DNA from 3 places in the Pseudoalteromonas sp. bablab_jr011 genome. Region 1 is predicted to be linked to each of the others. Evidence: predicted binding sites of a transcription regulator. Region 1 holds the regulator's gene; each other region holds the start of a gene.
The links. Region 1 encodes sigma-54, which starts transcription at its own class of promoters, with help from an activator protein. Its sites were predicted from a motif close to GTTGGCACGNNNNTNGNNT; they were not measured.
Positions count from the first base shown of each region.

Region 2: a site for sigma-54 is predicted at 8,857-8,875, ahead of JIG41_RS03530 (DUF883 domain-containing protein). Genes of this name have one in related genera too.
Region 3: a site for sigma-54 is predicted at 3,781-3,799, ahead of JIG41_RS06105 (DUF1328 domain-containing protein). Genes of this name have one in related genera too.

Region 1 covers NZ_JACDWU010000326.1:9,933-20,938, reverse strand. Annotated here, with positions in the region: gene JIG41_RS21765 (YgiQ family radical SAM protein) at 1-768, shown strand, start outside; gene mgtE (magnesium transporter) at 809-2,167, opposite strand; gene JIG41_RS21755 (HPr family phosphocarrier protein) at 2,383-2,655, opposite strand; gene rapZ (RNase adapter RapZ) at 2,665-3,513, opposite strand; gene ptsN (PTS IIA-like nitrogen regulatory protein PtsN) at 3,514-3,966, opposite strand; gene hpf (ribosome hibernation promoting factor) at 3,970-4,257, opposite strand; gene JIG41_RS21735 (RNA polymerase factor sigma-54) at 4,284-5,780, opposite strand; gene lptB (LPS export ABC transporter ATP-binding protein) at 5,895-6,620, opposite strand; gene lptA (lipopolysaccharide transport periplasmic protein LptA) at 6,617-7,138, opposite strand; gene lptC (LPS export ABC transporter periplasmic protein LptC) at 7,128-7,682, opposite strand; gene kdsC (3-deoxy-manno-octulosonate-8-phosphatase KdsC) at 7,679-8,230, opposite strand; gene JIG41_RS21710 (KpsF/GutQ family sugar-phosphate isomerase) at 8,233-9,204, opposite strand; gene JIG41_RS21705 (calcium/sodium antiporter) at 9,208-10,176, opposite strand; gene JIG41_RS21700 (ATP-binding cassette domain-containing protein) at 10,425-11,006, shown strand, end outside.
Region 2 covers NZ_JACDWU010000095.1:18,357-29,362, reverse strand. Annotated here, with positions in the region: gene murD (UDP-N-acetylmuramoyl-L-alanine--D-glutamate ligase) at 1-1,125, opposite strand, end outside; gene mraY (phospho-N-acetylmuramoyl-pentapeptide-transferase) at 1,126-2,208, opposite strand; gene murF (UDP-N-acetylmuramoyl-tripeptide--D-alanyl-D-alanine ligase) at 2,202-3,590, opposite strand; gene murE (UDP-N-acetylmuramoyl-L-alanyl-D-glutamate--2,6-diaminopimelate ligase) at 3,587-5,065, opposite strand; gene JIG41_RS03550 (penicillin-binding transpeptidase domain-containing protein) at 5,058-6,875, opposite strand; gene ftsL (cell division protein FtsL) at 6,872-7,198, opposite strand; gene rsmH (16S rRNA (cytosine(1402)-N(4))-methyltransferase RsmH) at 7,198-8,133, opposite strand; gene mraZ (division/cell wall cluster transcriptional repressor MraZ) at 8,163-8,621, opposite strand; gene JIG41_RS03530 (DUF883 domain-containing protein) at 9,092-9,430, shown strand; gene JIG41_RS03525 (hypothetical protein) at 9,436-9,882, shown strand; gene JIG41_RS03520 (hypothetical protein) at 9,879-10,139, shown strand; gene JIG41_RS03515 (AAA family ATPase) at 10,232-10,807, shown strand; gene JIG41_RS03510 (glutathione S-transferase family protein) at 10,836-11,006, opposite strand, start outside.
Region 3 covers NZ_JACDWU010000133.1:2,112-13,117, reverse strand. Annotated here, with positions in the region: gene JIG41_RS06125 (hypothetical protein) at 1-22, opposite strand, end outside; gene JIG41_RS06120 (sodium ion-translocating decarboxylase subunit beta) at 128-1,258, opposite strand; gene oadA (sodium-extruding oxaloacetate decarboxylase subunit alpha) at 1,269-3,047, opposite strand; gene JIG41_RS06110 (OadG family transporter subunit) at 3,063-3,311, opposite strand; gene JIG41_RS06105 (DUF1328 domain-containing protein) at 3,845-4,018, shown strand; gene JIG41_RS06100 (hypothetical protein) at 4,071-4,262, shown strand; gene JIG41_RS06095 (hypothetical protein) at 4,320-5,246, opposite strand; gene JIG41_RS06090 (YcxB family protein) at 5,547-6,014, shown strand; gene csrA (carbon storage regulator CsrA) at 6,042-6,233, opposite strand; gene JIG41_RS06080 (aspartate kinase) at 6,327-7,544, opposite strand; gene alaS (alanine--tRNA ligase) at 7,551-10,151, opposite strand; gene JIG41_RS06070 (regulatory protein RecX) at 10,169-10,621, opposite strand; gene JIG41_RS06065 (BPSS1780 family membrane protein) at 10,621-11,006, opposite strand, start outside.

The DNA.
Region 1 (11,006 bases):
ACCGACCACACGCCGACGATTGAGTTATATAAAAAAGCACGTGATGTAAAAGGGATTAAAAAGATCTTAATTGCATCGGGTGTGCGTTACGATTTAGCCGTTGAAGACCCTCGCTATGTTAAAGAGCTGGTCACTCACCATGTTGGTGGTTACTTGAAAATCGCACCGGAACACACCGAAGATGGCCCGTTATCGAAAATGATGAAGCCAGGTATGGGCGCTTACGACAAGTTTAAAGAGTTGTTTGATAAATACTCGAAAGAGGCAGGTAAAAAGCAGTATTTGATCCCGTATTTCATCTCAGCTCACCCAGGCACCAAAGATGAAGACATGGTGAATATGGCGCTGTGGTTAAAATCGAATGACTTTAAGCTTGATCAAGTTCAGAACTTTTATCCTTCACCCATGGCGAATGCGACGACAATCTATCATACCGAGATGAACTCGTTGCGTAATATTAAAAATAACACGGAGCAAGTACCTGTTCCAAAAGGGGCACGTCAGCGTCGTCTGCATAAGGCAATTTTGCGTTACCATGATCCGGCAGGTTGGCCGATGATCCGTGAAGCTCTTAAAAAAATGGGTAAAGCGAATCTCATTGGTAAAGGCCCTCATTGTTTAGTTCCTGAGGAAGGGCGCAATGAAAAGGCCGCTAAAGGGAAAGGGCGCACAGGCCGAGCTGCACTAACCCGCCACACAGGTTTTAGCCAATTTAAGAAGGCGAACACCAAACCGCGTGTTGGTAAAAATAAGCAACGAGCAACATAGATTATACAAAGCAAAACGGCCCACAAGGGCCGTTTTTAGTTTAAATAAGTAACCAAGTCGCAGTGCCTAAAAAGGCAAAAATACCCACTATATCTGTCACCGTCGTAAGCACTACGCTGCCTGCTAATGCAGGGTCAATTTTCATTCTCTTTAAAATAAGCGGAATACTGGCTCCTGCAATACCGGCTGCCACTAAGTTCATGAACATAGCAAAGGCAAGCACCGCACCGAGTTTAAAGTCCCACTGCCACAGCGCGACAACACCCGCAATTAAAATAGACCAAATTACCCCGTTTAGCGCGCCGATAGCGAGCTCTTTGAGTAATAAAAAGCGTTGGTTAGTTTGGTTTATATGGCCAACAGCAATACCACGAATAACAAGTGTAAGCGTTTGGCTGCCTGCTACGCCTCCCATTGAGGGAACAATACCATTTAGTACAGCAAGAATAGGTAAGATAGCTAATGTATTCTCGAAAAAACTAGCGACTATTGCAGCGAGTAAAGCAGTTAATAAGTTGACTCCTAGCCAAATAGAGCGGCGCTGCGAGCTTTTCAATACGGGAGCAAAAGTATCTTCTTCATCATCAAGACCCGCTAAGCTTAATAAGCTATGTTCGGCATCTTCACGGATAACGTCAACGATATCATCGATGGTAATACGCCCTAGTAAGTGCGCGTTATCATCTACAACGGGGGCTGAAATCCAGTTATGGCGTTCGAATAATTGTGCCACGTCGCTTTCATCCATCGATATTAAGATAGATTCACAGTCTTCATCCATCAGGTCGCGAACCACTTTATCTGAGGGATTGGTCAACAACGTCGTTAAAGATAATGCCCCTAAAAAGCAATTATGTTTATCAACGACGTATAAATCATCGGTGCCTTCAGGTAAATCGCCGCGTAAACGCAGATAGCGTAAAACAACATCTAGTGTGACGTCTGGGCGAATGGTTACCGTATCGCTGTTCATCAAGGCACCAGCTGAGCGCTCTTGATAAGACAGGGCTTGGGTGGCTCTTTCTCTATCTTGCGAGTCCATGGCGCCGACAACGTCTTGGTAGACTGTATCAGGTAGGCTACGAAGAACCTCACCTAAATCATCGTCGTCCATGTCTTCGGTTGCGGCAGCAATGTGCTCAGGTTCCATTTGGGCAATAATGCCTAAACGTACATCTTCTGAGAGCTCTTCTAATACGTCACCACGCACATCAGGGTCTACCAGCTGCCAAAGCATACGGCGAATTTTATGCGGAGATGATTCTAAAAGGAGTGCGGTATCACACGGTGCTGTTTTTGCTAACATGCCGCGCACTTGAACAAATTGACCACTATTGAGTGACTTGGTCACCTGTTTTAGTTGTTGTAGCGGGTAATCTTGTTCAAAGGCTTCTGGCATTGGCGTCCTTACAACTGAAAAAATAGCTTAAAATCTGACTCAGCAAATACAGCATAGTTGCTAAATTTAGTATTTGCAGGGATATCGCCGCACTGAGATAAATTTACTAAGAAAAATGTATTTTAGAGAAGCGAGCGATATAAAAGTAGGATATTTAACAGGAATTTTAAATACCCAATGCAAGTTTAACGTAAACAGTCAAGGCTTAGCAAATGCTATTCTTGTTCATGAAAGCGTTGTGCAATTAATTCGCCTATTGCATTGAGTGCTGCGTCAGCATCGGGGCCTTCACACACCACACGGACTTCTTTGCCTTGGCTGCTCTCGAGTAACATTAAGGCTAATACACTATCGCCTTCGGCTTCTTTATCGTCTTGGTAAAGGGTTATTTTAGCATCGAATTGCAGTGCAAGTTGTGCTAAAACCGTGGCTGCTCGTGCATGTAAACCTAGCTTATTTTGGATTAAAAAAGTGTCTTCAGCATGCATCGTCGTTGCCTATTGGGTATCTTGCTCGCGGTGGCGTATTTTCACGTTTGCGTGACTTTTCGAAAAGCTCTCACCAATGGTTTGCGCTAAGTAAACTGAGCGATGTTGTCCACCTGTGCAGCCAATCGCAATGGTTAAATAACTGCGATTATTTCGCTCTAGGTGAGGGAGCCATGTTTGTACAAAGGTTTGAATTTGCCATGTAAACTTTTGCACTATGCTGTGACTAGCAAGGTAATCTTTTACTGGTTGGTCTAAGCCTGTCAGTGGTTTTAGATCCGGTTCCCAGTGTGGATTCGGTAAAAAGCGAGCATCAAATACGTAATCAGCTTCTTTTGGAATACCGTGCTTAAAGCCAAACGACATAAAAGTAATAATGAGCTTTTTGTCTTTTTTACCCAGTATTTTTTCGCGAATAGATTCGGCAAGCTGATGCACGCTGAGATCGGTCGTATCAATCATAAAATCGGCACGGGTGATCAAAACATCCAGTAATCCTTTTTCTTGTTTAATCGCTAAATCAAGCGGCAGCGAGTCAATCGATAATGGGTGTAAGCGGCGTGTTTCAGAGAATCGTTTGATCAGTGTTTGATCATCACTATCTAAATAAAACAACGTAGGTTTTGCAAAGCCCGGTAAATACTCAAGAATATCGTTAAATTCTTGCTGTTCTTTCGGCAGGTTACGCACATCGATACTTACAGCAATTTTGTCGTAATTATCTGACACACTGCGTACTAACGAAGGAAGCAGGTTTACAGGAATATTATCAACGCAGTAATAGCCTAAGTCTTCAAGTACTCGTAAAGCGACTGATTTACCTGAACCAGAGCGACCGCTGATAATAATTAATTCCATTTATGCCTCTGATGCAATGACTTTAAACAGATCACTATCTGTTTTAGCACTGCGTAGCTGTTTACAAAATTCTTTGTCTTTAAGTCTATCAGCAATTGTTGATAAGGTCTTTAGATGAAGCTGACAGTCACCATCTGGTACGATGAGTGCGACAAAAATATCCACTGGACGATTATCAATTGCATCAAAATTTATAGGTGACTCACTCACAATTACAAATGCGTGTGGCTGATCTGCACCGCTCATACGACCATGTGGAATCGCAATACCTCGGCCAATACCCGTGCTGCCCAATTTTTCTCTGTTCAATAGGGCATTGAGTATATCTTGCTGAGATAAATGAGGGAGCTGCTCATGAGCCAGTTCGCTGATAAATTCGAGAATTCTTTTTTTGCTATTAAAAAGGACCGCAGCTTTGCTGCAGTCCTGGTTAGTAAGTGAACTAAGTTTCATAATTTAGTGTCGAGCTAATTTCTCTTTGTGTTTAATTACTTGACGATCAAGTTTATCGATTAACGAGTCGATGGCTGCATACATATCTTGGTGTTCAGTAGAGGCAAATAACTCGCCTCCGTTTACATGTAAAGTTGCTTCTGCTTTTTGGCTTAGTTTTTCTACATCTAGAATGACATGAACATTATTAATGTGGTCAAAATGCCTTTCTAGTTTCGCAAACTTGGTGTTTACATAGTCTCTTAATGAATCTGTGATTTCTACATGACGACCAGTTAAATTTAGTTGCATAAGCATTTTCCTTCTATGTAAAACGTCTAAATCAGACTCTTACGCTGATTCGACGGAGGTATTGCTAGAGACTCTCGATATTTTGCTATTGTCCGTCTAGCTACTTTAATTCCTTGCTCAGCCAATATATCTGCAATTTTGCTATCACTCAATGGTTTAGCTGTGTTTTCTGCGGCGATTAGCTTTTTGATTAAAGCGCGAATTGCCGTAGATGAACACTCACCCCCATTTTCAGTGCTTACATGGCTGGAGAAGAAATATTTCAACTCAAAAATTCCCCGCGGGGTATGCATGTATTTTTGTGTTGTTACTCGCGAAATTGTTGATTCATGCATTTCGACCATTTCTGCGACATCATTTAATACCATGGGTTTCATGGCCTCAGGACCATGTTCAAAGAAAGCCTGTTGTTGTTGAACAATACAGTTAGTCACTTTTAATAACGTGTCATTACGGCTTTCTAAGCTTTTAATAAACCATTTTGCTTCTTGTAAATGAGAGCGAATAAATTGGCTATCACTGCTTGATTTTACAGAACGTGACATCGCCGCATAGTGGCTATTCACTCTGATTTTCGGCATGCAGTCTGGGTTTAGTTCAACTACCCAACGGCCTTTTATTTTTTTTACGGATACATCGGGTATCACGTATTCAGACTCTTCTCTAACAATTGTATCCGCAGGCTTTGGATTTAAGCTGTGGATCAATGTCATGACTTCTTTCAGCTCACTTTCTTTAAGCTTAGTCTTTTTCATCAAAGTGCGATAGTCACGACTCGCTAATAATTCAATATGTTCTGATAACACCATTTTAGTTTCAGCTAAATAGGGGGTGTCAGCATCGAATTGGCGTAATTGAATACACAAACATTCTTGTAAACTACGGGCGCCAATACCGACAGGATCGAATAATTGGATTCTTTTTAAGACAGCTTCGACTTCATCAAGTTCGATTTCTTCTTCATCGTTATTTTGATTGAAGCTTTCAACAATGTCTTCGCAGCTTACGGTTAAAATACCCGAATCATCAATTGCCTCAACAATCGCAACGGCAATCGCTTCGTCTGTTGGGCTGAATGGAGTTAGTTGTAACTGCCACATTAGGTATTCGTGGAGAGTTTCGGTTGATGCGCCTTGGTAAATTGATTCATCTTCAGGCATTGGACCTGAGGAACTTGATGGGGCAGCACTCATGTACTCATCCCACGTAACATCCATTGCTAAGTCGTCACTTACGGTGTCTTTGTTGAGGGCATCACTGCTTTCTTGCTCGTACTCGCTCGCAGCTTCGTCAGCCGACGCGCTTAGTTGGGTATCGTCAGATTCGGCTTTTTGCTCGTTCTTGCCAATACTCTCTTCTGCATAATCTGCTTCTTCAACTTCAAGCAAAGGGTTAGAGTCTAACGCTTCTTGAATTTCTTGCTGGAGATCCAATGTACTGAGCTGCAACAAACGGATAGCCTGTTGCAGTTGTGGAGTCATTGTAAGTTGCTGGCCCATGCGCAGCTGTAATGATTGCCTCATGTATCCCTAACAATCCTTTTTAGTCTTATCAAACAATAGCACGATGCCGTTAACTATTTATTTGATTTATTGTCATTGTTATAAGTCTAGCAGATGCTCTAGTCGGTGGCGTATTTAAAGCCTGAATTGCTCGCCTAGATACACATCGCGTACAGTTTGGTCGGCTAACACATGTTCAGGTGTACCTGATGCAATTAGCTCCCCATGAGAAACAATGTAGGCTTTTTCACAAACATCAAGGGTTTCTCTCACATTGTGGTCAGTAATTAATACACCAATACCACGATTTTTTAAGTGCTCAATAATTTTCTTTATATCTAACACTGAAATAGGATCAACACCAGCAAAAGGCTCATCGAGCAAAATAAATTTAGGGTCAGCGGCCAGTGCGCGTGCTATTTCAACACGACGGCGTTCACCCCCTGACAATGCCATACCTTGGCTGTCACGAATGTGTTGAATGCTAAATTCATCAAGTAAGCTGTTAAGTGTTTCTTCGCGGCCTTGTTTATTGAGATCTTTACGGGTCTCTAAAATGGCCATTAAGTTTTGATAAACAGTCAGTTTTCTAAAAATCGATGATTCTTGTGGCAAATAGCCAATACCTAAGCGAGCGCGGCTGTGCATTGGCAATAAGGTGATGTCGTTATCATCAATGCTTATTTTACCTTTGTCACTGGGCACTAATCCCACAATCATGTAAAAGGTGGTTGTTTTACCTGCGCCATTTGGCCCAAGTAAACCGACAATGCTGCCAGCTTCTACCTCAAGGCCTACATTTTTTACAACTTGGCGACCCTTATAGCTTTTAGCTAATAGCTCTGCTTTTAGTGTGCTCATGGCTGGCCTTCATCGTTCTTTTTGTTATCAACAGGCACTAAAATAGTGTGTACACGATCGGTCGAGTTTTCATCTTTCTCGGCACTTATCAGTTGCTGTTCCATATCGTATGTAATGCTCTTGGCACTGACTTTTTGGCCTGCTTGAGTCACTTGTGCATTGCCAACGAGTGTTAATAAGCGTTTAGCAACATCGTAACGAACTTCTTCAGCACTGGCGCTCATAATAGTGCCGTCAGCTTGTTTTTCTTCAAAGTAAGCGGGCTTTCCTGTGGCAATAATTAATTCAACCGTGCCTTCAACTTCACCTGCATGTGCTTCGAGTCGATCCGCTGTAATACGACGGTTACCATGTATGATCTCGACATTATCTTCGAAGATACCAATGCCATTTTTTAGCTGACCTTCTTGGCGATCAGAGCTAATGCTGATTGGTGTGCCAGCCTGCTCAGCAGCTGCGCCAGAAAACGCAATCAATAAGCTTGGGATCAGGAGTAATTTCTTAAGTTTATTGGTCATAGTATATGGTTCGTGTATGGTTAGTTAACTCAACAATTTCGGCTTTTAAATCGGCTTTTAAACCTTTACCGGTAATTTTTAAATTCGGTCCTGTCAGCGTGACAGGTTGCTTAGAAAACATGGTCATTTTGTCAATGTCGATGTTAATGTTCTCAGCTTTAATATCTTCGATCATGCCATTATGGGTAAGGTTTTTAGCAACTACATCCCCTTCGAATACAAGCTGATCGTTTTCATATAACGTGGCTTCTTTGGCTTTTACTTGCCAAACTTGCTGATCACCGTAAATGGTGAAAATGGGTTGCTCAAAAAAGGTGAACCCGAGCTGTTGATACAGCTCCATTTTAGCAGCGGCCACTTTATGACTGATTTTACCTTGATCATCATAGGCTGTTTGCTTTAATGCGATTGCGGTATAATCAGGTGTAGCGATAATCTCGTCTTCACTGAGCACTGTGTTTGTCGGTTGATTAAAGTACGGATACCATAACCAAACCATGCTACAAACAAAAACAACACTTAGTAAAATACGGGCTATATTCATGCGCTCGTTCCATCGCTAGTTAGCGGTTTGCCATTTTCTAGCATTAATAAATCAGTTAGTTCACGCACAGCTCCAAAGCCACCAGGTAACAGGGTGGTGTAATGAGCCAGTTTTTTGATTAATGGATGAGCATCATTAACAGCAACGGCAAATCCGACTTTTTCCATAACCGGTAAGTCTGGACCATCGTCACCAATATAGGCAATTTGCTCATCTGTTAAGCTAAGTTTATCTTTTAACTCTTGATAAGCAATGAGCTTATTCTCTTGGCCCTGATAAATATGTTGTACCGTAAGGCTAGTCATTCGCTGCTGAACTATTTGTGAATGGCGTCCCGTGATAACGGCCACCTGAAAACCACTATTGATAAGGGCTTTAATGCCGAATCCATCTTTTGTATTGAAAGCTTTAAGCTCTTCGCCTTGATTGCCTAAATAAATACGGCCATCTGAAAAAACACCATCAATATCACAAATAAGCAGTTTTATTTTTTGAGCACGTTGACTCACGTCTGTGCTTACTGGTTGGTAAAGCTCAGCAAATGTCATGCTTAAAGTACTCCTGCTTTTAAAAGGTCTTGCATGTTAAGCGCGCCAATGGGGGTGTTGCTTTTGTCGATTACAATCAAACCATTAATACGTTTACTTTCCATAATATTAAGCGCTTCTGCGGCCAGCATATCAGCGTGTGCAGTTGTGCATGAGCGAGTCATTACTTGGCTAATTGCGGTGCTGTGAATATCAACCCGTTGCTCTAAAATACGACGTAAATCACCATCAGTAAAAAGTCCCGATAGTGTGTTGTCATCACCAACAATTGCAGTCATACCGAGGCCTTTAGCCGACATTTCAATTAATGCATCTTTGATACTTTGCGATTCATTAACAATGGGAGTGGCCTCACCGGCGTGCATAACATCACTAAGACAAAGCAATAAACGTTTTCCTAAGCTTCCGCCTGGGTGAGAAAGTGCAAAATCGTCTGCTGTAAAACCTCTTGCCTCAAGCAGTGCTACAGCCATTGCATCGCCCATGACTAGCGTTGCCGTTGTGCTGGCTGTTGGCGCAAGGCCCAGTGGGCACGCTTCTTTGCTTACTTTAATACACACATGTACGTCAGAAAGCGTGGCCATTGTTGAGTCTGGGTTACCTGTTAGCGAAATCATTTTTGCGCCAATGCGCTTAATGACAGGAATAATACTGACAACTTCGCTCGTTTCCCCTGAATTTGAAATGCACATAACCACGTCATCACGGGTAATCATACCAAGGTCACCGTGGCTTGCTTCACCTGGGTGAACAAAAAATGCAGGTGTTCCTGTGCTGGCGAGTGTGGCAGCAATTTTATTACCTACGTGGCCTGACTTGCCCATGCCAATAACGATAATTCGCCCAGTACATTGGAACATTAATTGACAGGCATTATTGAAATGCTGGTCAATGTATTGATCAATTTCTTTTAATGCTTGCGCTTCAATTTCGAGTACGCGCTTGCCTTGCGCGATAAAGCTATGTTGCGTCATTGATTATCCTATTTGGCTGAAAATATAGCCTTGATATGCAATAAATGCGACTAACAAAAAGCCACCTTCAATTCTATTGATACGACGTGCACCTTTTAAGTTCAATGACATGGCAATTAACACAATGGTGGCCGCTATCATAATAAGTGCATCGCGGTTAGCGGCTGATGGGTCGATAACCGATGGATTAATAATACCTGCCAGTGGCAGTACAGCCAGCAAATTAAAAATATTTGAGCCAATAATGTTGCCCAGTGCTAAATCGTCTTCATTTTTTAAGACACCTGCAATACAGGCAGCAAGCTCAGGTAAACTGGTACCAATAGCAATAATTGTTAAACCAATAACCAGATCAGAAAGACCAAAATATTTGGCAATATCAACCGCCGAACCCACTAGAAAGTGTGAGCTAATTGGTAGCAAAATCATGCCGACCACAAGCCATAATACTGCCGAACGCGTGCTGACATTATCGGGCACATCTTCACAGGCTTCACTAACAAAAGGGTCATCTTGATTTTTTGCTCGCAATGAAATGATCACTAATCCGGCAATAAATACGGCAAAAGCAAGTATTAAAGCAATCCCTTCGGCGAATGAAAAATAGTTGTCTGAAAATACATACCACGCGCCAATCGATACGATTAACACAAGTGGCATTTCGCGTTTTAGCGTCATTGAAGAAACAGACAGAGGACGTAATAGGGCCGTGACTCCCAGTACAAGCAGAATGTTGGTAATATTAGAGCCAATAGCGTTTCCGACAGCGGTATCTGTTTTGTTTGCAAGTGCTGCAGATGCCGACACCATCATTTCAGGTGCTGATGACCCCATAGCCACAACCGTTAAACCGATAATTAGGGTGGGGATCCCCATATTTTTTGCCAGCGCGGCTGCCCCATAAACAAAACGATCGGCACTCCAAACGAGTGCTGCAAAACCAATAATTAAAATGACAAAAGAAGTCACCATTGTGATACGCCAATATTACTTAAACAGATGACTGCAAATAGTAACAAAACCGAACCTGAAAGTATAAGTAAAAGAATGAGCTGGCAATGATTAAGGGCGGTGTTGTTACAATCTTAATTTAAGCGGGGGTTAAGCCATACGTTATTAGTCTTAGATTCATTTGATAGTAAATATTACAAAATTTTACGATTTGTTTTTTCCATCTTGACTAAAAAACCCTTAAAATGGCAGAACTAGTGAAAAAAGTTATGGAGAGCGACTTGTCGCAATCAATAGTAGAAATCAAGGATGTAACCTTTTCACGGGGCGATAGAATCATATATAAAAATATGAGTTTTAACATTCCGAAAGGCAAAATAACCGCTATCATGGGACCCAGCGGCATTGGTAAAACCACCATGTTGCGTTTAATTGGCGGTCAACTTAAGCCTGATTCTGGTGACATTTTATTTGAGGGCAACAGTATTCCAAGCATGTCGCGCAAGGAGCTTTACGCTGCCCGAACCAAAATGAGTATGCTGTTTCAAAGCGGCGCTTTATTTACCGATATGTCTGTATTTGACAATATCGCTTTTCCTTTGCGTGAACATACTCAACTTAGTGAAGATCTTATTCGCCTTGTCGTGCTCATGAAATTACAAGCGGTTGGTTTGCGTGGTGCGCAAGACTTAATGCCTTCAGAGTTATCTGGAGGAATGGCACGCCGTGCGGCGTTAGCGCGCTCTATTGCGCTTGACCCCGAACTTATCATGTATGATGAGCCATTCGCTGGCCAAGACCCAATTTCAATGGGGGTGTTGGTTAAATTAATAAAGTCATTAAACCAAGTG
Region 2 (11,006 bases), on a different contig from region 1:
TTTACCAAAACAGACCAAGGCTTTTACTTTGTCGTTCAAATACGGTTTTAGGGCATCTAAATCAGCCCCCTTCGCATCGCCACCGGCAATAACAACTAATTGCTTTGCTTGATCAGCCAGGCTTTCAATTGCGGCGATAGTCGCGCCAACATTCGTTGCTTTTGAGTCATTAAAATACTTTACACCACTAATTTCAGCGACAAACTGACACCGGTGCGCAAGTCCAGTAAAGGCACTAAATGCTTGCTGATAGTGCTCGGCTGTGATTTCAAATGGGCTTAATAACGCCATCACTGCCAATGCATTTTGTTGATTATGCGAGCCCACAACATTTAAGCTGCTTACAGGTAACAGAGGCTTACCTTGTGCTGCAAAATATTGTTCACCCTGTTGATCAACTAACGAATAATCGGCATTACGAAGTGCAAAGCTTAACTGCGGCTGCTTTGCAGTGTGTGTTGCCGCATCAATGGCATTCACAACACAAAGCGCTGCGCCATTATAGATACGTTGCTTCGAGTCGATATAAGCTTGATAGCTTGGGTAGCGATCTAAATGATCTTCACTGACATTGAGTACACACGCACTGTGTGCTTTTAAGCTCTGGGTGGTATCAAGCTGAAAACTGGATAACTCAAGCACAAAAACATCGTAGTCATGCGCTAATAAATCAAGTACAGCCGTGCCTATATTGCCGCCAAGGCCCACTTTATAACCCGCAGCTTTGAGTACCTCAAATGCCAGCGTCACCACAGTTGATTTTCCGTTTGACCCCGTCACTGCCACAATAGGCTTATCTGTTAAGCGCGCGAAGAGCTCAACATCGCCAATCACTTCTACCCCCGCAGCCATTGCTTTTGCGACTGCTGGCGTTGTTAAACTAAGCCCAGGGCTGATAATAATGATGTCGGTATTGCTAAGCGCTGCATTATCTAAATCACCAAAGTGGGTAACCAGCTCACTCGCATGCTCAGCTAGCCAATCAGCACCTGGCGGCTGCTCTCGGCTATCCACAACCTTTGGCTGAATATTCTGAGACAATAAAAAACGCACAATGCCCAGACCGGTTACACCGAGTCCGAGCACTGTTATGTGTTTATTTTTAATCTCGTTAATTACTGTCATTTACCTGATCTTCAATGTCGCAAGGCCCGCAAGCACGAGCACAATCGAAATAATCCAAAAGCGCACAATCACACGTGGCTCTGGCCATCCCTTTAACTCATAATGGTGATGAATAGGCGCCATTCTAAAAATGCGCTGCCCACGTAACTTATATGAACCGACTTGTAAAATTACCGATAAAGCTTCCATCACAAACACACCGCCCATAATAATGAGCACTAATTCTTGGCGAACTAATACCGCAATAATGCCCAGTGCGCCGCCTAGCGCAAGCGAGCCCACATCGCCCATAAATACTTGTGCTGGGTATGTGTTAAACCATAAGAAACCAAGCCCTGCACCCACAATCGCGGTGCACACCACAACCAGTTCGCTTGCCAGCGGTAAATGAGGAATATGTAAGTAGCTAGAGAAATTCACGTTACCCGTTAAATAAGCAATAATGGCCAGAGCCGACGCGACTAAAATAGTCGGAACAATTGCTAAACCGTCAAGCCCATCCGTTAGGTTTACCGCGTTAGATGTGCCGACAATAACAAAGTAGGTCATGACGATATAAAACAAGCCAAGTTGTGGCAGTACATCTTTAAAAAACGGCACTACTAACGATGTTTCAGTGCCTTGCTGCGCAGTAAAATAAAGTGCGCTTGCCACAACTAAGGCGATCACTGACTGCCAAAAGTACTTCCACTTAGCGATGAGACCTTTGGGGTCTTTACGAATTACTTTACGGTAGTCATCAATAAAGCCCACTACGCCTAATGATCCCACAACAAATAACGTTGCCCACACATATTTATTTGATAAATCAGCCCACAACAGCGTACTGGTAAAAATCGCACCAAGAATCAAAATTCCGCCCATAGTAGGCGTGCCTTTTTTAGACAGATGAGATTCCGGACCATCATGGCGAACCACTTGACCAATCTGCATTTTTTGTAAACCGCGAATAAGCTTAGGGCCATAATAAAGTGAAATAAGTAAGGCGGTTAAAATACCTAAAATCGCTCGCAGCGTCAGGTATGAAAACACATTAAAGCCGCTGTAATACTGTGTTAAATACTCTGCCAACCACACTAACATGACGTTACCCCATTGTTGCCATCTTGCTGGCTGTTAACTAAATCTGCTACCACAAGTTCCATACGAGAACTTCGCGATCCTTTCACTACAATGGTGGTCTTTTGCTGAGATTCAGCGAGCACACTTTGTAATTGTTGTAATAATTGCTCACGGCTTGAGAAATGACGATTTGGCTTTTCAAAAACATCACTGGCCGACTTACTCAATACGCCAAGGCTGTAAAGTTCATCAATGCCCTTTTGCTGAGCATACTCACCCACTTGTTGGTGATAAAAACGTGCTTCTTCACCAAGTTCGCCCATATCACCCAAGGCGAAAATACGGCGTCCGGGCATATCGCTCAATAAATCAATGGCTGCTTTAACTGACTGCACATTTGCGTTGTAAGTATCATCAATTACCGTTAGCTTATCTGATACTTTTAGTACGTTAACGCGTCCCTTTACTTCGCCCATGGATGCAAGCGCAGTTGCAATACTGTCTAAACTCACACCTAATTCAGTGGTTAACGCGGTAGCGATAAGCGCATTAGCAATATTGTGCTTACCAGGCAAAGCAAGCGTTACAGGGACTTTGTGCTCTGTTGTACACAGCATAAATGAAGCGCGCGCTTGTTCATCAAGCACTACATCTTCAGCCCAATAATCTAACTGTTGTGTAGTAGAAAAACGCTTTACTGTTCGGTGAGTCAGTTTATCTAACCAATAATCAGCAAAGTCGCTATCACAATTAACAATGGCAACCCCATCCGGTTTTAAGCCATCGTAAATTTCACCCTTCGCTGTCGCTACACCTTGTAACGAGCCAAAACCTTCTAAGTGCGACGCGGCAACATTACACACAACAGCCACATCTGGTTTTGTCATGGCAACAGTGTAAGCAATCTCACCAATATGATTAGCACCCAATTCAATCACGGCATATTCATGCTGAGGCTCAAGGCACAACAATGTTAGCGGCACACCAATATCGTTATTAAAGTTGCCTTTAGTCGAGAGCACTTCACCGTGGCCTGACAGAATTGCTGCACACATTTCTTTTACGGTCGTTTTACCAACACTGCCTGTTATTGCGATGGTTTTTGGTGAGACTTCTGCCATCACCGCCGCCCCAATATGACCCAGCGCAATACGAGTATCTGTGACAACAAACTGCACAATATCAACGTTAACAGGGCGCGCAACAATGGCTGCAATCGCCCCTTTTTCTTTTGCTTGCGCTACAAATTTATGGCCATCAAAGTTAGGCCCTTGTAATGCTAAAAATACTTCACCCTCGCACAGTGTGCGTGTGTCGGTATTTATATTTTTCACTTTGTGATTACCACCGTGGTAATCGGTTGCTAGAACCTGTGCTAGCCAATCAAAATCCATCGGGATCATAACTGCGCCCCTTGCGATTTTTCTTTTAGTTGTTGTTGTACATATTGGCGGTCGCAGAAGTCGATACGCTGATCGCCAATAATTTGATAGTCTTCATGGCCTTTGCCTGCAATAAGAATCACATCATCGGCATTTGCTTGCTCTATTGCATAACTAATTGCACGAGCACGGTCTGCTTCGCAATGCGCGCGCTCTGGGTGCTCAAGCCCTGCGACCACGTCAGCAATAATTGCATTTGGGTCTTCACTGCGTGGGTTATCGCTGGTGACGATAATACGATCAGCATTACCTTCAGCCGCTTTTGCCATCATTGGACGCTTGCCTTTATCGCGGTCACCGCCACAGCCAAACACACAGCTCACGCCCCCGGGGACATGCTTTTGTAAAGCCTGCAATGCCAGTGCAAGTGCATCTGGTGTATGTGCATAGTCAACAATACAAGTTGGTTGACCCGGTGCGCTAAACGCTTGCATGCGCCCAGCAACCGGTTGCAATGATTTACATGCGTCTACTAACTGTGAAAGCGGGTAACCCATACCTAATAGCGTGGCCATTGCTGCTGCTAGGTTATAGAGGTTAAATTCACCAAATAATGCAGATTGCACCTCAGCGTGACCCCAGCTTGTTTCGAACGTTGCCGAAATACCGGTGTTGCTATAAACGACATCGCTAAAATAGACATAGCGTGCGCCTTTCGGTGCTAAATTTTTATGGCCATAACAAATTAGGTTATTGAAGTCGTACTTTTCTAACCACTGTTCGACTTGTGCATCGTCTTGATTAAGCACAACAGTTTCTGGATTATGATCACGCAGCAACATCAATTTGGCATCGCCATACGCATCCATTGTGCCATGATAATCTAAGTGATCACGCGACAAATTGGTAAAAACGGCGGCTTTAAACTGACAATGATCAACGCGCTGTTGCACCAGACCATGCGATGAAACTTCCATTGCAACCACATTCATGTGTTGATCACGTAGTTCAGATAAAATACGTTGTAAATCAACACTTGATGGAGTGGTATTGGCTAAGGGTGTTAGCTGTTCAGGGTGACCATAACCCAGCGTACCAATAACCGCTGCAGATTTATGGCATTGCTGCGCTAAATGCGCGATCATTGCCGTCGTTGTTGATTTGCCATTGGTGCCTGTTACGCCCACTAAATCTAACTCAGCAGAGGGCTGTTGGTAGAATGCAGCAGCGAGTGCTGGCAGCTTTTTAGCTAAATCAGACACTAAGTAAAGTGGTTCGAAATGACTTTCAAACTCACATAAGCGATCAGCAATCACAGCAACCGCACCACTTTCAATGGCTTTCTTTATAAACTGGCCGCCATCAAGCTGATGGCCTTTAATTGCCACAAATACATCACCGGGATGAACATCGCGACTATCTAGACGCAGTTGATTGACTAATAAAGAATTAGCCTCCACGTCAATATGATTAAGAATGGGTTTTAAATCACGCATCGTTATCTTTGCCTTCCACGTACGCAACCGCATCTTTGTCCGGTGCGACGTTTAAAATTCTTAAGGCATTGGAGACAATCTCTGCAAATGCAGGACCTGCCGTCGCTCCGCCATAATAAACATCTCCACCCGGTTCATTTATCATTACCACAACAGCTAAACGAGGATTGCTGGCTGGCGCTATACCTGCAAAATAACCGACATATTCGTCACCATAACCACCCACAGCGGCCTTTTTAGAGGTCCCTGTTTTACCCGCTGCACGGTAGCCATCTACGTGAACTTTTTGTGCCGTACCGCCTTTTTCAAATACACTTTCCATCATGTGAACAACGGCTTCAACATCCTTTTGTTGAAAAACACGCTCGCCTTCAGGAATTGAATCTTGCTTCAGCACAGTCAAAGGACGCATAACGCCACCCGACCCTAACATGGCATAAAAACGCGCCATTTGTGCCGTGCTTACCGCTAAGTTATAACCAAACGATAAAGCGGCAATTTCGTGATCAGACCAACGACGGTGTGGATAAAATAAGCCACTACTTTCACCGACCATTCCGGTGCCGCTGTCACTGCCAAAGCCAACTTTTTCATAAAGGCCCACAAAATAGTCTTTCGGTACGGTTTGGCTGACCTTCGTCACACCCATATTACTTGAGTACTTTAAGATTTCTCTTAAGCTCATTTCGCCGTGATTACGCGTGTCTTGTACTAAGCTCCCGCCAACGCGCATCCAGCCTGGGTAAGTATCAATAATTTCATCCGGTTGGATTGAGCCGTAGTCTAAACCAGCCAAAATGGCTAGTGGCTTAACAGTCGAACCCGGTTCAAACAAATCGGTAATGGCACGGTTACGGCGTTTGTGTGGTGCTGCGTCTGATAAATTATTCGGGTTGAATGAAGGGCTATTAACCATTGCCAGTACTTCACCGGTTTTTACATCTACGACCATAGCCGAGCCCGATGTTGCTTTGTAAGATAATACGGCTGACTTCACCGCTTTATAAGCAATGGCTTGAATACGTTGATCAATACTTAAATGGATATTCTCTGGTTCTACACGCTCACGCTCATCAAGTACTTCAACTTCGCGGCCTTGGGCATCTTTACGAATAGTACGCTGGCCTTCAACACCGGTTAGTTGTTGTTCGTATAGTTTTTCGATTCCTTCGATTCCATGACCGTCGATATTCGTAAAACCAATCACGTGCGCTGTCACTTCGCCAGCAGGATAATAACGTTTTGATTCGTCGAGTAAATGAATACCAGGCAAACGTAAATCACCAATATAATTAGCAACCGCAGGCGTTACCTGACGCTTTAAATATACAAATCGGCGTTTCGGATTATCGCGCAGGCGCGCATTGATTTTAGTTGGCTCAATACGCAGTACATCCGCCAGCTCACGCCAACGAATATCATTGCTGTAATAAGCGGCAATGCGTCTATTTAATTCTGCGGTGTTCTCTGCCAGTGCATTTTGATCTTCACCATTTTTACGCGCTTGGCGAAGCACTTTGCTGACCAACGATTTATGCAAGGCTTTGGGGTCTGCATACACACTAACCACAGGCACACTTACCGCCAGCTCTTTGCCATTGCGATCAAAGATCATACCGCGTTGTACATGTTGCTTTTCAACACGTACTGTGCGTTTATCACTTTCTGAACGCGCTTTGTCTGGTTCAATTACTTGCAAAAATGCGGCACGCGCTACCAGCGTCATAAAGACTAAAAATACAACCGAGCACACCAGCATAAAGCGCCATGTGATCAAGGTATTAGTTGGCTTTTTCCTTCTGCTTATCATTGCAGTATTACCACCTTTTCGTCTTGGCTGGTTGGCCGTTTCATTTCTAATTGCATGGTTGCAACTTCTTCGATACGTGCATGCTGTGAATAAAACTCTTCTTCTACCAACAAGTAGCGCCATTCAAGGTCTAGTTCATCACGCTCTTGCAATAACTTATCTTGTTCTATTAACTGTTGACGAGCTAAGTGAGTTACCTGCACGACACTCAAGCTCGATGCGAGAATCACAACCAACAAGGCCAAGGTCAGCTTATTAGCTCCTAGGCCTTTGAAAATCTCTAAAAATAAATTTGGTTGGCGATGTGTCGCTTTTGCTTTCATTACAACCTCTGTGCAACCCTTAGCACCGAGCTGCGCGAACGAGGATTTAATTCAATTTCTTCCTTGCTCGGCTTAATGGCTTTACCCACTGCTTTTAACGTCAGGTTTTTATTTATTTGTGCATCTGTTAAAGGCAGACCTCTGGGTATCGCCTCTCCCTTACTCTGTTTCTTAATAAACTGCTTAACAATACGATCTTCGAGTGAGTGGAACGAAATAACCACCAGCCGTCCACCCGGCTTTAATACTTCAACAGCAGCTTGAAGCGCCGTTTGAATTTCTTCGAGCTCACTGTTGATATAAATTCGAATCGCCTGAAAGGTGCGTGTTGCAGGGTGCTTATGTTTATCTTTTACTGGCACGGCTTGATCAACTAAATCAGCCAATTGTTTGGTACTCGTAATCGGTGTGTGCTCGCGAGTTTCAATAATTTTATGAGCAATACGACGACCAAATTTTTCTTCACCAAAGGTTTTGATCACATGGGTAATGTCTTCAAGTTCCGCTTCGGCTAACCACTGTGCAGCACTGCGACCGCTGGTTGGGTCCATGCGCATATCAAGCGGGCCATCTTTCATGAAACTAAAACCGCGTTCTGCATCGTCTAGTTGAGGTGATGACACACCAATGTCTAATAAAATGCCATCGACTTTACCAATTAAGTCATTGTCTTCCGCCACCGTTTTTAAATTAGAAAAACGGGTATGGGCAATTGAAAAACGGGCATCATCAGCAAATTTTTCGGCAGCTTTAATAGCTTGCGGATCTTGGTCGATTGCTTGTAAGCGACCGTGATCATTTAGACGCGCTAAAATTTGTCCTGAGTGTCCACCGCGACCAAATGTGCCATCCATGTAAATACCTTCGGGCTTTATGTCCAAAGCATTTATGGTTTCTTCCATCAGTACAGAGACATGTTCAAATTGCGCTGTCATTAGCTATTTTTTGCCTTTTTTATTTGTGGTTAGAGTGAGAAATTATCGAATTCGGGATTCGCCTCAAAATCGCCTAGGCGTTCTATCTCAGTATCTTGGCGCATTTGTTCATGCCAACGATCTTCATCCCAAATCTCAAACTTATTCATCAAGCCAACCAACATGATTTTTTTTCCAAGTTCAGCATGTGCACGTAAAGACGGTGCAAGCAAAATTCGGCCATTTTTATCGAGTTGATACTCTGTAGCATTACCAAGCAACATACGTTGCATTCGGCGTGCACGTGGATTCATATTAGAAATTTTTAATAACCGCGATTCAATTTCAAGCCACTCAGCCAACGGATATAACCATAAACAAGGCTCATTAAGTGCTACGGTGCAAATAACGGTGCCCTGATCTTCAGACAAGATCGCATCTCGGTACTTAGTCGGTACCGCAAAGCGTCCTTTATCATCCAAACTCAGAGAGCTCGCACCCCGAAACATAGCTTGCCTTAAAATTAGGTTGTAAATCGTTAACGATTATTACTGATCCAATTTGATCCACTAAAAACCACTTTTTACCACAGTGCTCCAGTTTAGGGCTTGACAAGCTATTTTGTCAAGTAAGCAGATCATCATAACTTGCTTGTAAAGCCAGAAAAAATAAGGCTTCAAGCAAAGCTACTGAATTACGTGGGAAAAAGTGGGAAACAAAGAAAAAAATCTTTTTTGCGGTTTTCTTGGCAAGCTATTGGGTAAAAATGGCTAATGAATGACCAATGAATAATTACAAATTAGTAGAATAAAATCGAATTCGGTAATTTTTACGCAATAACCCTGCAATAGTTACGGGTAATACCGACTTACATGAGCCATTAATTACATAACAATCTGATATTAAATAATATTATTTGTTGGTACGAAGGTTGCGACAGTGTACTTACCAATTTAATGGCAATTTTTAAGGAATGATTATGACTACCGCAACAAACAAATCGAATTCAAGCACCACAAGCAGTGCAGATACGAAAGCGGCTCAAGTAGAGGCGCCATTTACTGAAAAAGCAACCGAAGCAGCGCATCATGCCGTTGATGCTCTATCATCACGTGCAGCAAGCGCTGAACACAGTGTTCGAGAGGGAGCTACTAATTCGGCAAAAACATTGTCTGAAAAACAAGCTGTTGCGCGTGAAAAAATAAATGAATACAGCGGCAAAACACGTCAACTAGCATCTGAAAACCCATTAGCGACAGCGGGTATTGCATTTGCAGCAGGTATGCTAGTGAGCGCACTAATCCGTCGTAATAAGTAACGATTATGCCGCACTCTCACCCTACTGATGAGAAAATGCAAGAAACCACTGATCAGCAACTCCATGCTGATCAGTGGCAAGATCATCTTGCCAAACTCACTGACTACACTAAACAGCTTTACGTTGATTACCGTCAACAAATGGGGATCTGCAAAGATTTAGCTGCAGCTGAATGGCGTTTGTCAATGCGTTCACTGGCACTCACCATAATATTGATCGTCTGTTTTGCTGGGGGATTGGTATTACTTTGGGCTGGACTATTAGCATCCATCGGTCTTGCTATATTTAGTCTAAGTGAATCAATTTGGCTGTCAGCGGTGTCGCTGTTTACCATGCAAATACTTTGCTTAATTTGGCTGTGGAAAAATATTGGTTATATCAGCAGCAAAATTGGCTTTGATAAAACCATAACAAGTATTCGACAGTTACTAAACCTCAATAAGGAAGAATGATGTTTATTGATTACTTCATAAAAAAACCGCAGAAAAAGGTTAATAACTTAAGCCAGAAAATGGATTTACTCGATGAATTGAAACGCCAACATCACCAAGCATTTAATTATCGCTTAAAGCGATTCGCCGTTACTAAAGTCGGGCTTGCGAGTGCCTTTTCGGCGGGTGTAGGTTATGGGGCTTTAAAAAATGATGATCATCAGCATGGAAAACTCAAACAACTCAGTCAGTTTAGCTGGCTGTTACGACTGTTGTGATCTTTATCACAAAAAATACGCTTTTTACTTCTCATTTGTTAGTCTTTTCTTTACCGTGTAAATAAGTTTTGCGTGTTAACAGGATAACCTAGTTGAAAAAACGGATTGTATTAACCGGTGGCCCCGGTGGCGGTAAAACAACAGCAATCGACTTATTACGACGCGAGTTCTCGAAACAAATTGTGGTAGTGCCTGAATCGGCAACCATGTTATTTGGCGGCGGAATAGAACGGGGTAATGCTCCTCACCTTGTTAAAGCTCACCAGCAAGCTATCTTCAGCTTACAGAAACACCTTGAACATATTCAACGTACTATGCACCCTGATCGTTTAATGCTGTGCGATCGTGGTAGCTTAGATGGTCTCGCATATTGGCCAGGTGATCAGGCGGAGTTTTTTCAATGCTTAGGAACCGATCTTCACACTGAGCTTAATCAATATGATGCTGTGATTTTTTTTGAAACCGCGGCCAAGTCAGGGCAAAGTATCCACAGTAACAACCCTGTTCGTAACGAGTCTGACCAGCAAGCAATTTTGCTAGATGATAAATTACAAGCAATATGGTCGCAGCACCCGCATTTTAACCTCGTAAAAAGCGCTGAGTCGTTTATTCAAAAAGTCATGTTTGGTATCGACACTATTCGCGACGTAATGAAAGGATATCAGTAGCAACTCACATGAGCTGCTACTCTGAGTACTATAATTGGTCACGATTGTGCGCTCGGCCATAGTCTATATCGGGTCCTTTTGGCACCACTTGCGTCGGATTTATCATCGTATGGCTGAAGTAATAGTGACGTTTTATGTGGTAAAAATCGACCGTCTCACTCACCTTTTCAATTTGGTATAACTCGCGTAAATAATGACT
Region 3 (11,006 bases), on a different contig from region 1:
GTAAGATAACAAATATATTCATGGTGGCTTCCTAATGTAGACGGTAATGTAACCAGTCTATAGGCAAAAAAAAGCGCAGTAAAATTACTGCGCCAGTCGGTTGGAAGTAAAATGTGTAATCGATTTATTAACCTACAATCGCTAACAAAATACCAGCTGCAACAGCACTGCCTAGTACCCCTGCAACATTTGGCCCCATTGCATGCATTAACAAGAAATTATGCGGGTTACTTTCAAGGCCTACTTTATTAACAACACGCGCAGCCATTGGAACGGCTGACACTCCAGCAGCCCCTACTAGCGGGTTAATAGGTGATTTAGAAATCTTATTGAGGCCTTTTGCCATAAAGACACCAGACGCTGTACCAATGGCAAAAGCCAATGCACCAAGTACTAAAATACCTATCGTTTCGACAGTTAAGAACTTATCGGCAGCCAGTTTTGAGCCAACAGCAAGACCTAAGAAAATAGTGGTAATGTTAATGATCTCGTTTTGCGCACTATTACTTAAACGGTCAACAACACCAGACTCTCGCATTAAATTACCTAAACAAAACATGCCAACAAGAGGGGTTGCCGCTGGTAAGAACAAAATAGTTAGGCTCAATACCATAAGCGGGAAAATAATCTTCTCAGTTTTCGACACAGCACGTAATTGTGGCATTTGAATTTGGCGCTCTTCAGGCGTTGTTAAAGCTCGCATGATGGGCGGTTGAATTATAGGAACCAATGCCATGTACGAATAAGCAGCTACTGCAATGGCACCTAATAAATCAGGAGCCAATTTCGACGCTAAAAATATTGCCGTTGGACCATCTGCACCACCGATAATAGCGATAGCGGATGCATCTTGCAGGGTAAACTCAAAACCTGGAATAAAGTTAAGTAAAATGGCACCAAATAAGGTTGCAAAAATACCAAACTGAGCAGCAGCCCCCAATAACAACATGCGAGGGTTTGCAATTAAAGCACTAAAATCTGTTAATGCACCCACCCCCATAAAGATCAACAGTGGAAAAACACCTGAGTCGATACCAATGTGATAAACATAATATAAAAGCCCACCTGGGTCAGATAACCCAGCAACTGGAATGTTTGTCAAAATAGCGCCGAAGCCAATGGGTAAAAGCAGCAACGGCTCAAAATTACGTGCAATTGCCAAATACAGCAATAAACACCCTACGGCAATCATAATCAAAGCAGGAAAGGTAAAGTTTGCTATACCCGTTGCATGCCAAAGGTTTAAAAGACCATCCATCTTCTATCCCCTACGCTAACGAAATCATAGCATCGCCAGTGGTAACTGAGTCACCTTCGGCTACTAAGATTTCAGCGACAGTGCCTGTATGTGCAGCACGGACTTCGGTTTCCATTTTCATTGCTTCCATAATGATAACCACATCGCCTTGATTTACCGTTTGGCCCGGCTTTACCTTAATTTTAAAGATATTACCCGCCAATGGCGCATTGAGCGTTTCACCCGCTGACGCTGATGCCGATTGTGGAATTAATTCGCTGTCTTTAAGAGTAACTTCTTTAAGCTCACCACCTTGCGCTACTACGACATCGTAAACTTTCCCATCAACTTTTACGCTATACTGCTCAGCTTTAACGGCATTTTTGCCTGACGTAGGTTGTTTACTTTCAGTCTGGGCAGTTTCAGCTGTTGGAACTGCTTCAAATGCATCAGGGTTATGGCGGTTTTTAATAAACTTCAAGCCAATTTGCGGGAATAATGCATAAGTAAGCACATCATCAATCACTTCATCAGCAAGCTCTAAGCCTTGCTCTTTGGCTTCTTTTAAAAGCTCGGCTTCTAATTTCTCAAGTTCAGGCTCAAGTTTATCAGCAGGGCGACAAGTAATCGGTTCAGCACCATCAAGGACGCGTTCTTGCAGCTCTTTATTCATTGGCGCTGGTGTCGCACCATATTCACCTTTAAGTACACCGGCAGTTTCTTTAGTGATTGTTTTATAACGCTCACCAGTTAATACATTAAGTACCGCTTGTGTTCCTACTATTTGTGAGGTGGGTGTAACAAGCGGAATGAACCCTAAGTCTTCACGAACACGCGGGATCTCAAGTAATACTTGGTCTAATTTATCTGCTGCACCTTGCTCTTTAAGCTGGTTTTCCATGTTAGTTAACATGCCGCCAGGCACTTGTGCTAGTAAAATTCGACCATCAACCCCTTTTAAGCTGCCTTCAAATGCCGCATACTTTTTGCGAACATCACGGAAGTACGCAGCAATTTCTTCAAGTTGATTTAAATCGAGTTCAGTATCGCGCTCTGTGCCTTCAACAATTGACACAATTGTTTCAGTGGCACTGTGGCCATACGTCATACTCATTGACGATATTGCGGTATCAAGCATATCAATACCTGCATCAATTGCTTTTTGATATGTTGCAGTGCTAAGCCCTGTAGTCGCATGACATTGCATAGCAATCGGAATTGAAACTGTCTCTTTCAACCCTTTAATGAGTTGCTCACACTCATACGGTTTTAATAAACCCGCCATATCTTTAATACAAATAGAGTGACAACCAAGCTCTTCTAATTGTTTAGCAAGTTTTAACCACATATCAAGCGTATGAACAGGGCTTACCGTATACGAAATAGTCCCTTGCGCGTGCGCTCCCACTTTAACAGCCGCTTTAATCGCCGTTTCTAAGTTACGTACATCATTCATCGCATCGAAAATACGGAATACATCAACGCCATTTTTATGGGCGCGTTCAACAAATTTTTCAACAACGTCATCAGCATAGTGGCGATAACCTAAAAGGTTTTGACCGCGTAATAACATTTGCTGTTTAGTGTTTGGCATTGCCGCCTTTAGCTCACGGATACGCTGCCAAGGGTCTTCACCTAAATAACGGATACAGGAGTCAAAAGTAGCTCCCCCCCATGATTCAATAGACCAATAACCTGCATGATCAAGCTTTTCGGCAATAGGCAGCATATCATCTAGGCGCATACGCGTTGCTAAGAGAGACTGATGCGCATCACGCAATACTAATTCGGTTAGTTTTAATTTAGCCATGTTCAAGCTGCTCCGTTATTGTTGTTTATTTCTAAATTGAGCGATAGCAGCGCTGATAGCTGCAATATGTGTCGGTGGTACCCCTTGCTGAGGCTGTAATTTTGCGGTTCGGACTGGAACTGAGCTCGCAGAGTTTTCAAATCGCCCCAACAATTTCGACATCAGCAGTACGGCTGAAATCAAAATACTGAGAAAGATAAATACACCCACCATACCCGTTAGCATTAAGCTGGCTGCGGTTGTAAGTAAGCCACCAATATCCATACTGCTCCCCTCGCTACTCAGAATAAAAAAACACTTAAATCGAATATTTAAACATTCATAATAACAAACAAAACTTATTTTTAAAGCTTTATTGTCAATTGGTAAAACCAATTAATTACAGGGTAACACATCAAACAATTAATTAACACCAAGCCATTACGGCAATTAACTACCCAATATAGACGATAAAAATACTCAATATAGTCAAAAGTTATATGTAAAAATAGTTAACTGTGTAACGTAGCAGCGTAAAAATCAGCTAAAGCAAGGGGTTTGGTAACTTGTATGCCATACAGGTTAAATTGGTCTTACCAAGAAAACATAATCACAGGCGTCCACTTTCAGCATAGAAGTTGAAAAATTATCACTATGAATAAGTTACATGATCACTCGTAATAATTACCAAACGACACGCCACAAAAAAAACCGAGAACAAAACTAACAAATTGAAAAATAAGGACTTTAAAACTTTGGTATGGAACTCGCTTCAGTCTAATCAACCGAAACGAAATTAAATAACCAAGGAGAACATTATGTTACGCTGGACAGTTACTTTTTTAGTTATAGCGCTAATCGCTGCAGTGTTAGGTTTTGGCGGTATTGCAGGGGCCGCAGCAGGCATAGCTAAAATCATATTTTTTATATTCTTAGTTTTACTTGTTATTTCACTTATATCAGGTGCTCTTAGAGGCAATGTACCTAAGTAATAACAAACCAACAGCAATTTACTTTACTAATTTATTTACAAGGAATTTCATTATGAAAAATTCAACTTTAAAAGCAGCTACTATCGCCCTATTTTCAGCTTTATTTATTATGGGGTGTGAAGACAACACAGCAGAAGAAGCTGGTGAGCGCATTGATGAAGCAGTAACCGACGCTCAAAATGCAGTAGAAGATGCATGCGAAGAAGTTAAAGAAGGTGTAAAAGCAGAAGAAACTAACTGCTAAAAATAGACATCTTACGAAAAAGCGGCTTATAAAGCCGCTCTTTTTTTACTTAATTTTTTACTTACATTGAACAGTTAATACCTTCCCTGACGCCATACTGTTAATTTGCCAATTACCATCGACTAAACTCACCTTCGCTATATCACTTACTTCAAAGTCGCCGGGTACATTCAAACGGGTTAAATTATCAGCCAGTTGCTGCTGACAGTATGGGGGTGTATCACCATGCATTACCAACACCGGCTTATCAGTGCGCTTTGCAAAGTCATTGATTGCATCTCGATATACTTTAAAGGCGTCGCAGTCGCTTCGGCGTAAATCAGCGCATGGCTGCTTTTTAGTTGAACGATAGATATCGGCTTGAAAGCCAAACACATATGCTTTCGCACTCTGATTAACTAACGCCTGATTTAACCAATTTACATTAAGCTTGTCTCGTGTATCGGCCGCATCAAGTGCAACATGTTTATCAGTTTTTAGTATTTGAGAGCGGCCATTAAACGTACCTGGTATATGCAAAGTGCGAAACTCTATTCCGTCAAACTGCCAGCGAGCGTTTTCAAGCATATCGGCCTGCTGTGTAAAGCCCTCTAGCTGCTTCGCTTTTTTAACGTATGCTTCGTCATACATTAATCCTTTAACGTAGTTTAATCGCTCAAGTTCATCAAAACGGGGATTTAGCGTAGCACGGTCACAGTCGGTCCATTCATTGTCGCCAGGCGTGTAAATAAATGGCTGAGAAGAAAGAGAAGTAAGTAGTTGTTTATTGCTTGTTAAGAGTTCATTGGTACATGCAAGAGAGCCAGATTTCATATCACCTAAATGCATCAAAAAGCCATGAGGTGTAGTCGCAACAGCTTTTGCTAACTTGCCATTGGGCTTAGCAAGGTTAATTTCATCAATCGGTGTATAAGGCATGTCGGCCATAACTAAAAACGAGTTAGTGGCCACTGTAAGAGCTAAAGATAATGAGCTAACGAGCATAATATTTTCGCCTAAAAACACATTTACTTAAACGCATTCACTTAAACTCTAGGCAGCTTAATTAAATAAGCTGTTTAGAGACAGGTAAAACGGGCAATAGCAAGGAGAAAAGCTTCATCATTACGTTGTTCTAGATAGAAACTTTTAACGCAGCTAGCGTCAGGTTTAATCCCTCTGAATGATTAAGTAATATTGCAGGTTGGTATAAGCTCTCATAATGACAACAAAATGAAAACCAACTACGGTAGTTTTTTTCTAAAAATGATAAACTTCATGTATCAAATAATGTGAGTACTATGAATGTCGCTAAGTATAACTTACACACTAGATAAACCTTATTACTATGAGTGCTTTGATGAGTCATTGCCCTACTCTTCACAGGCAAAACCAAAATATCCATTATTATTATTGCTAATAAGCCTAGGGTTACTTGCCTTTTATATGCTTGAAAACCATTACCTTGGCAGCTTTATGTTTATGCTGGCTATCGTTGAGTGTTTATCGTTTTACTACAAACGCCCTTGGTGGGTCACTAGACAAATGCTGAGTCGCGCATCAGGCAGTGAAGTAACCGTTAGTTTTGATGATGAGGGTGTAAAAGCCGAAAACCCTTACAAAAGCTACCAATTAAGTTGGCAGCAAATCAATGAGATTATTGAAACAGAGCGGGGTTATATTTTAAAAGCAGACAAAGGCATGCAGTATTTATCAAAGCAAGCGCTAAACGAAGCAATGACCACCGTGCTAAATAAAAGAGCCACTCAATGAGTGGCTCTTAAAAAATCTTGTTGCTGATTAAACATTACCCGGATTAGGGTTAGATTTCTCTGCTTGGATTCGCATGTAAATTTCTTCACGATGTACAGAGACATCTTTAGGTGCATTTACACCAATGCGAACCTGATTTCCTTTAACACCAAGAACAGTAACTGTTACTTCGTCACCGATCATTAGGGTTTCACCTACTCTTCGAGTTAGTATTAGCATTCTCTTGCTCCCATGTTCCAAAAAATTAAAAGATTCCGCGTCAAAATCATTTTAATGAAAACTAGACCTAAAAGTAAGTAAAAACTCTATATCTTACTCATTTTCAGTTAAAAAAACTTTGTGTAGTGCACGTACAGCCAGTTCTAAATACTTTTCATCAATTAAAACTGATATCTTTATTTCTGATGTCGATATAAGTATCACTTTGATGCTTTCTTGTGCAAGTGCATTAAAAAATAAACTTGCGACACCTGAGTGAGATTTCATCCCTACGCCAACAGCAGATACCTTGGCAACATTGCTTACTCCATTTATAGATTCAGCTTTGATAGCACTTTGGTTACTGGTTAAAATTTCAAGCGCCTGCTCAAAATCATTTGTGTGCACAGTAAAAGCATAGTCTATTTTTTCAAAGTTATGATTAACTTGATTAATCATATCTATTTCGATACCGAATTCTGCAAAAAGTTGCAAAATTTTTGCAAGGTTTTCCATTCCTTGTGGCACTGCGTTGACATAAATAAGACTTTCATCTCGATTAAACGCAATACCCGACACAATATTTGCTTGCACATCCGGCTCCTCAAAACTGATCAAGGTCCCTTGATCGGGATTAAAACTCGATAACACCCTGAGCGGTATATTATACTTTCCTGCTGCTTCGACACTGCGAATATGTAAGACCTTTGCGCCTAAACTCGCCATTTCGAGCATTTCTTCAAAGGTAACATGGCTCATACGACGCGCATTTGGTTCAATGCGTGGATCGGTCGTATAAACGCCGTCAACATCAGTATAAATTTGGCATTCATCGGCATTAATTGCCCCCGCAATTTCAACTGCTGAGGTATCAGTGCCGCCGCGACCTAACGTGGTGATATTGCCCTCGATATCACGGCCTTGAAAACCAGCAATAATTGCAATCCGGTTATGCTCAAGCTCATGCTTTAGCCGTGTCGCTGCAATTTCTTCAATACGGGCTTTACCGAACATATTGTCAGTACGAATATTTACCTGATCGGCAAGTAAGCTAACAGCGGAGTGTCCACGCTTAATTATTGCCATTGCCAACAACGATACCGACACTTGCTCACCAGTGGTAAGCAACACATCGAGTTCACGGGCACTAGGCCGAGAATCTATTTGTTTAGCGAGGTCAATCAGACGGTTAGTTTCTCCCGACATAGCCGAGAGCACCACCACAACTTGATGGCCTTGTTGTTTTGTTTTAACAACAAGGTCGGCGACGGCCTCAATACGCTCAATGGAGCCCACTGAAGTGCCGCCGAACTTTTGGACGATAAGTGCCACTAGTGATTAAGAACGTTCAGATAACCAACTAGTTACGCTTTCTAAAGCTGCGCTTAGGTTCTCTGGCTGAGTACCACCCGCTTGCGCCATATCAGGACGACCACCGCCTTTACCGCCCACTTGTGCAGCCATGTGATTAACAAGTTCACCCGCTTTCACTTTGCCTGTCAGGTCTTTAGTTACACCGGCAATTAAGCTAACTTTGTCGCCGTTTGCTACACCAAGTGCAATCACGCCTGAACCAATCTTCGTTTTCAGGTCATCAACCATGCCACGTAATGCTTTCGACTCTGTACCAGCTACATCAGCAACTAGAAGTTTAATACCATTCACTTCAACAACTGAGTCAAGTAGCGATGCACCCGCCGCACTTGCTAGCTTATCGTTAAGCTGAGCAATTTGCTTCTCAAGCCCTTTTGACTTTTCAAGGAGTGCTGTTACTTTTTCAAGTACCGTGCTGCTATCACCTTTTACTAGAGCTGCAACATCGTTTAACTGTTGCTCTTGCTCACTGACATACGCAACAGCTTCAGCACCTGTTACCGCTTCGATACGACGAATACCAGCTGCAATGCCGCTTTCTGATACGATTTTGAATAAACCAATATCACCAGCACGCTTAACGTGAGTACCACCACACAGCTCGATTGAGTAATCACCAATCGTGACTACGCGCACTTCGTCGTCGTATTTCTCTCCGAATAACGCCATCGCCCCTTTTGCCTTGGCCTCATCAATTGCCATAAGCTCAGTCTCAAGCGCAAAGTTACGACGGATTTCGTCGTTCACTGCACGCTCAATTTGACGTAACTCATCTTTTGTTACGGCTTCAAAGTGAGAGAAATCAAAACGTAAACGCTCAGGGTCAACCAGTGAACCTTTTTGACTTACGTGATCACCTAAAATTTGGCGAAGCGTTTCATGTAAAATATGCGTGGCAGTATGGTTTTTCTTGATGCTATCGCGACGTGCAGCATCAATTGTTGCTTCTGCTTTGTCGTTTGTACCAATGCGGCCTTGTACACGACCATGGTGCGCAAATGCATTACCCAGCTTGGTAGTGTTAGTAACAACAAACTCACCACCCGCCACTTTTAACACACCCGTGTCACCAACCTGACCACCTGACTCGGCGTAGAATGGTGTACGGTCAAGAATTGCAATACCTTCTTGGCCATCTTCAAGTACAGAAACAGATTGGCCCTCGGCAAATAATTCAACCACGGTGCCAGTGTAGTGCTCTGAATCGTACCCTTTAAAGTCTGTGTGTTTTTCAGATTTAAGTTGCTGGTTATAATCAGCACCAAATTTACCCGCTTGCTGTGCTTGCTTACGCTGAACAGCCATGCACTCTTGAAAACCTTGCTCATCAATAGTCATGAAACGCTCACGCGCAACGTCAGCCGTTAAATCAGCAGGGAAACCGTAAGTATCGTAAAGCTTGAAGACTAAATCACCCGGGATTACATCACCTTCGATGTCAGTAAGGCTTTCTTCAAGAATTGCTAGACCACGCTCAAGTGTTTTACCAAACTGCTCTTCTTCGATGCGTAATACTTTTTCGATAATTTCTTGTTGCTTAGCAAGCTCAGGATACGCTTGACCCATTTGCTCGATTAGTGCAGCTACAAGCTTATAGAAGAACGCGCCTTTTGCGCCAAGTTTGTTACCGTGACGTACTGCACGACGAATAATACGACGTAATACGTAACCGCGGCCTTCGTTTGATGGCATAACGCCGTCAGACACTAAGAATGCACACGAACGAATGTGGTCAGCCACTACGCGTAATGATTTATCATTTAAATCTTGCGCGTTGGTTACTTTAGCCGCCGCAGCAATGAGTGCTTGGAACAAATCGATTTCGTAGTTTGAGTGAACGCCTTGTAAAATAGCCGCGATACGCTCAAGACCCATACCAGTATCAACAGATTGCTTAGGAAGCGGCTCCATTGTACCGTCGGCATGGCGGTTGTATTGCATGAATACTAGGTTCCAAATTTCGATGAAACGGTCGCCATCTTCTTCAGGTGAGCCTGGAGGTCCCCCCCAAATTTCTTCACCGTGATCATAAAAGATTTCTGAACATGGACCACACGGACCCGTGTCACCCATTGACCAGAAATTATCGCTGGTTGCAATACGAATAATGCGGTCTTCACTTAGACCCACTTCTTTGTGCCAAATGTTAAACGCTTCTTCGTCATCGTGGTAAATAGTAACCAATAACTTTTCTTGCGGTAACTTTACAGTCTCTGTTAAAAACTGCCACGCAAACTTAATCGCGTCTTGTTTGAAGTAATCGCCAAAGCTGAAGTTACCTAACATTTCGAAGAATGTATGGTGACGTGCAGTGTAACCCACGTTTTCAAGGTCGTTATGTTTACCACCTGCGCGCACACAACGCTGTGAGCTGGTTGCACGTGAATAAGGGCGGCTTTCCGCACCTAAAAATACATCTTTAAATTGCACCATGCCGGCGTTATTGAATAATAATGTGGCATCGTTGCCCGGGATCAGCGAGCTTGAAGGAACAATTTGGTGTTGTTTAGAGGCAAAAAAGTCTAAGAACTGTTGCCTGATCTGTGCGGTAGTCATATGCTGCATGTGAAAGTCTCACCCGTTTATTGCTGTGCTTGCATTGCAAAATCAATTTGTTCGTAATTAAAGCCTCGATACATCAAGTAGCGTACACGTTTCGCTTTTTCTTTCTGATCGAGTTCTTTACGTGAATTTGAAAACTTTTTTAAATATGCGTCCTGTGCGAGCTCAAACCAATCGATTTCGAACTCTTCGAGCGTCTTGTCTAACAAAGCCCGATCTATCCCTTTTGCCATTGCTTCGCTTTGGATGCGTTTAGCCCCATGATACTTCGCTAAATGGCGGCGTACAAACCCTTCGCAGTAGCGCTGCTCGTTAATAAAGTTGTGTGACTCACACCAATCTAACAAACGCTCTGTAAACTCGGGCGTCGCTTCTTTTTGTTGTAGCTTTCGGGTTAAATCACGACGCGAGTAATCTTGTCGTGAAAGTAACCAAAGTACGTAATTTTTTAACTTTTTTTCTTTATCATCCATTACGCGTCAAAGCGTCCTGATTGTGACGATGTTTCTGGTGTCTTTGGTTGGTCATCACTTTTTGGCACAACTGGCATAAAAATAGCCTGAAAAGACACGAAGAAGCTAATGTAACAAATTGGCATTAAAACCAATAGTGGAATAAACGATAAAGGTATACAGATCAGCATTAATACAGCACAAATCAAACCGTAAACACCTAACGGAGCCATATTATGATAAAACACCATGAACGAGGTTTTTAATACCTGGAACATGTTGGTTTGCTTTTGAAAATAAACCAAGGGGACTGCATAAGCAAACGCCGTTAAATACACACAGATTGCCAGTAAAAAAACGGCCACTTGCCCCATAGAAATGGTTGCCAGTAAATCCGCTATGTGTG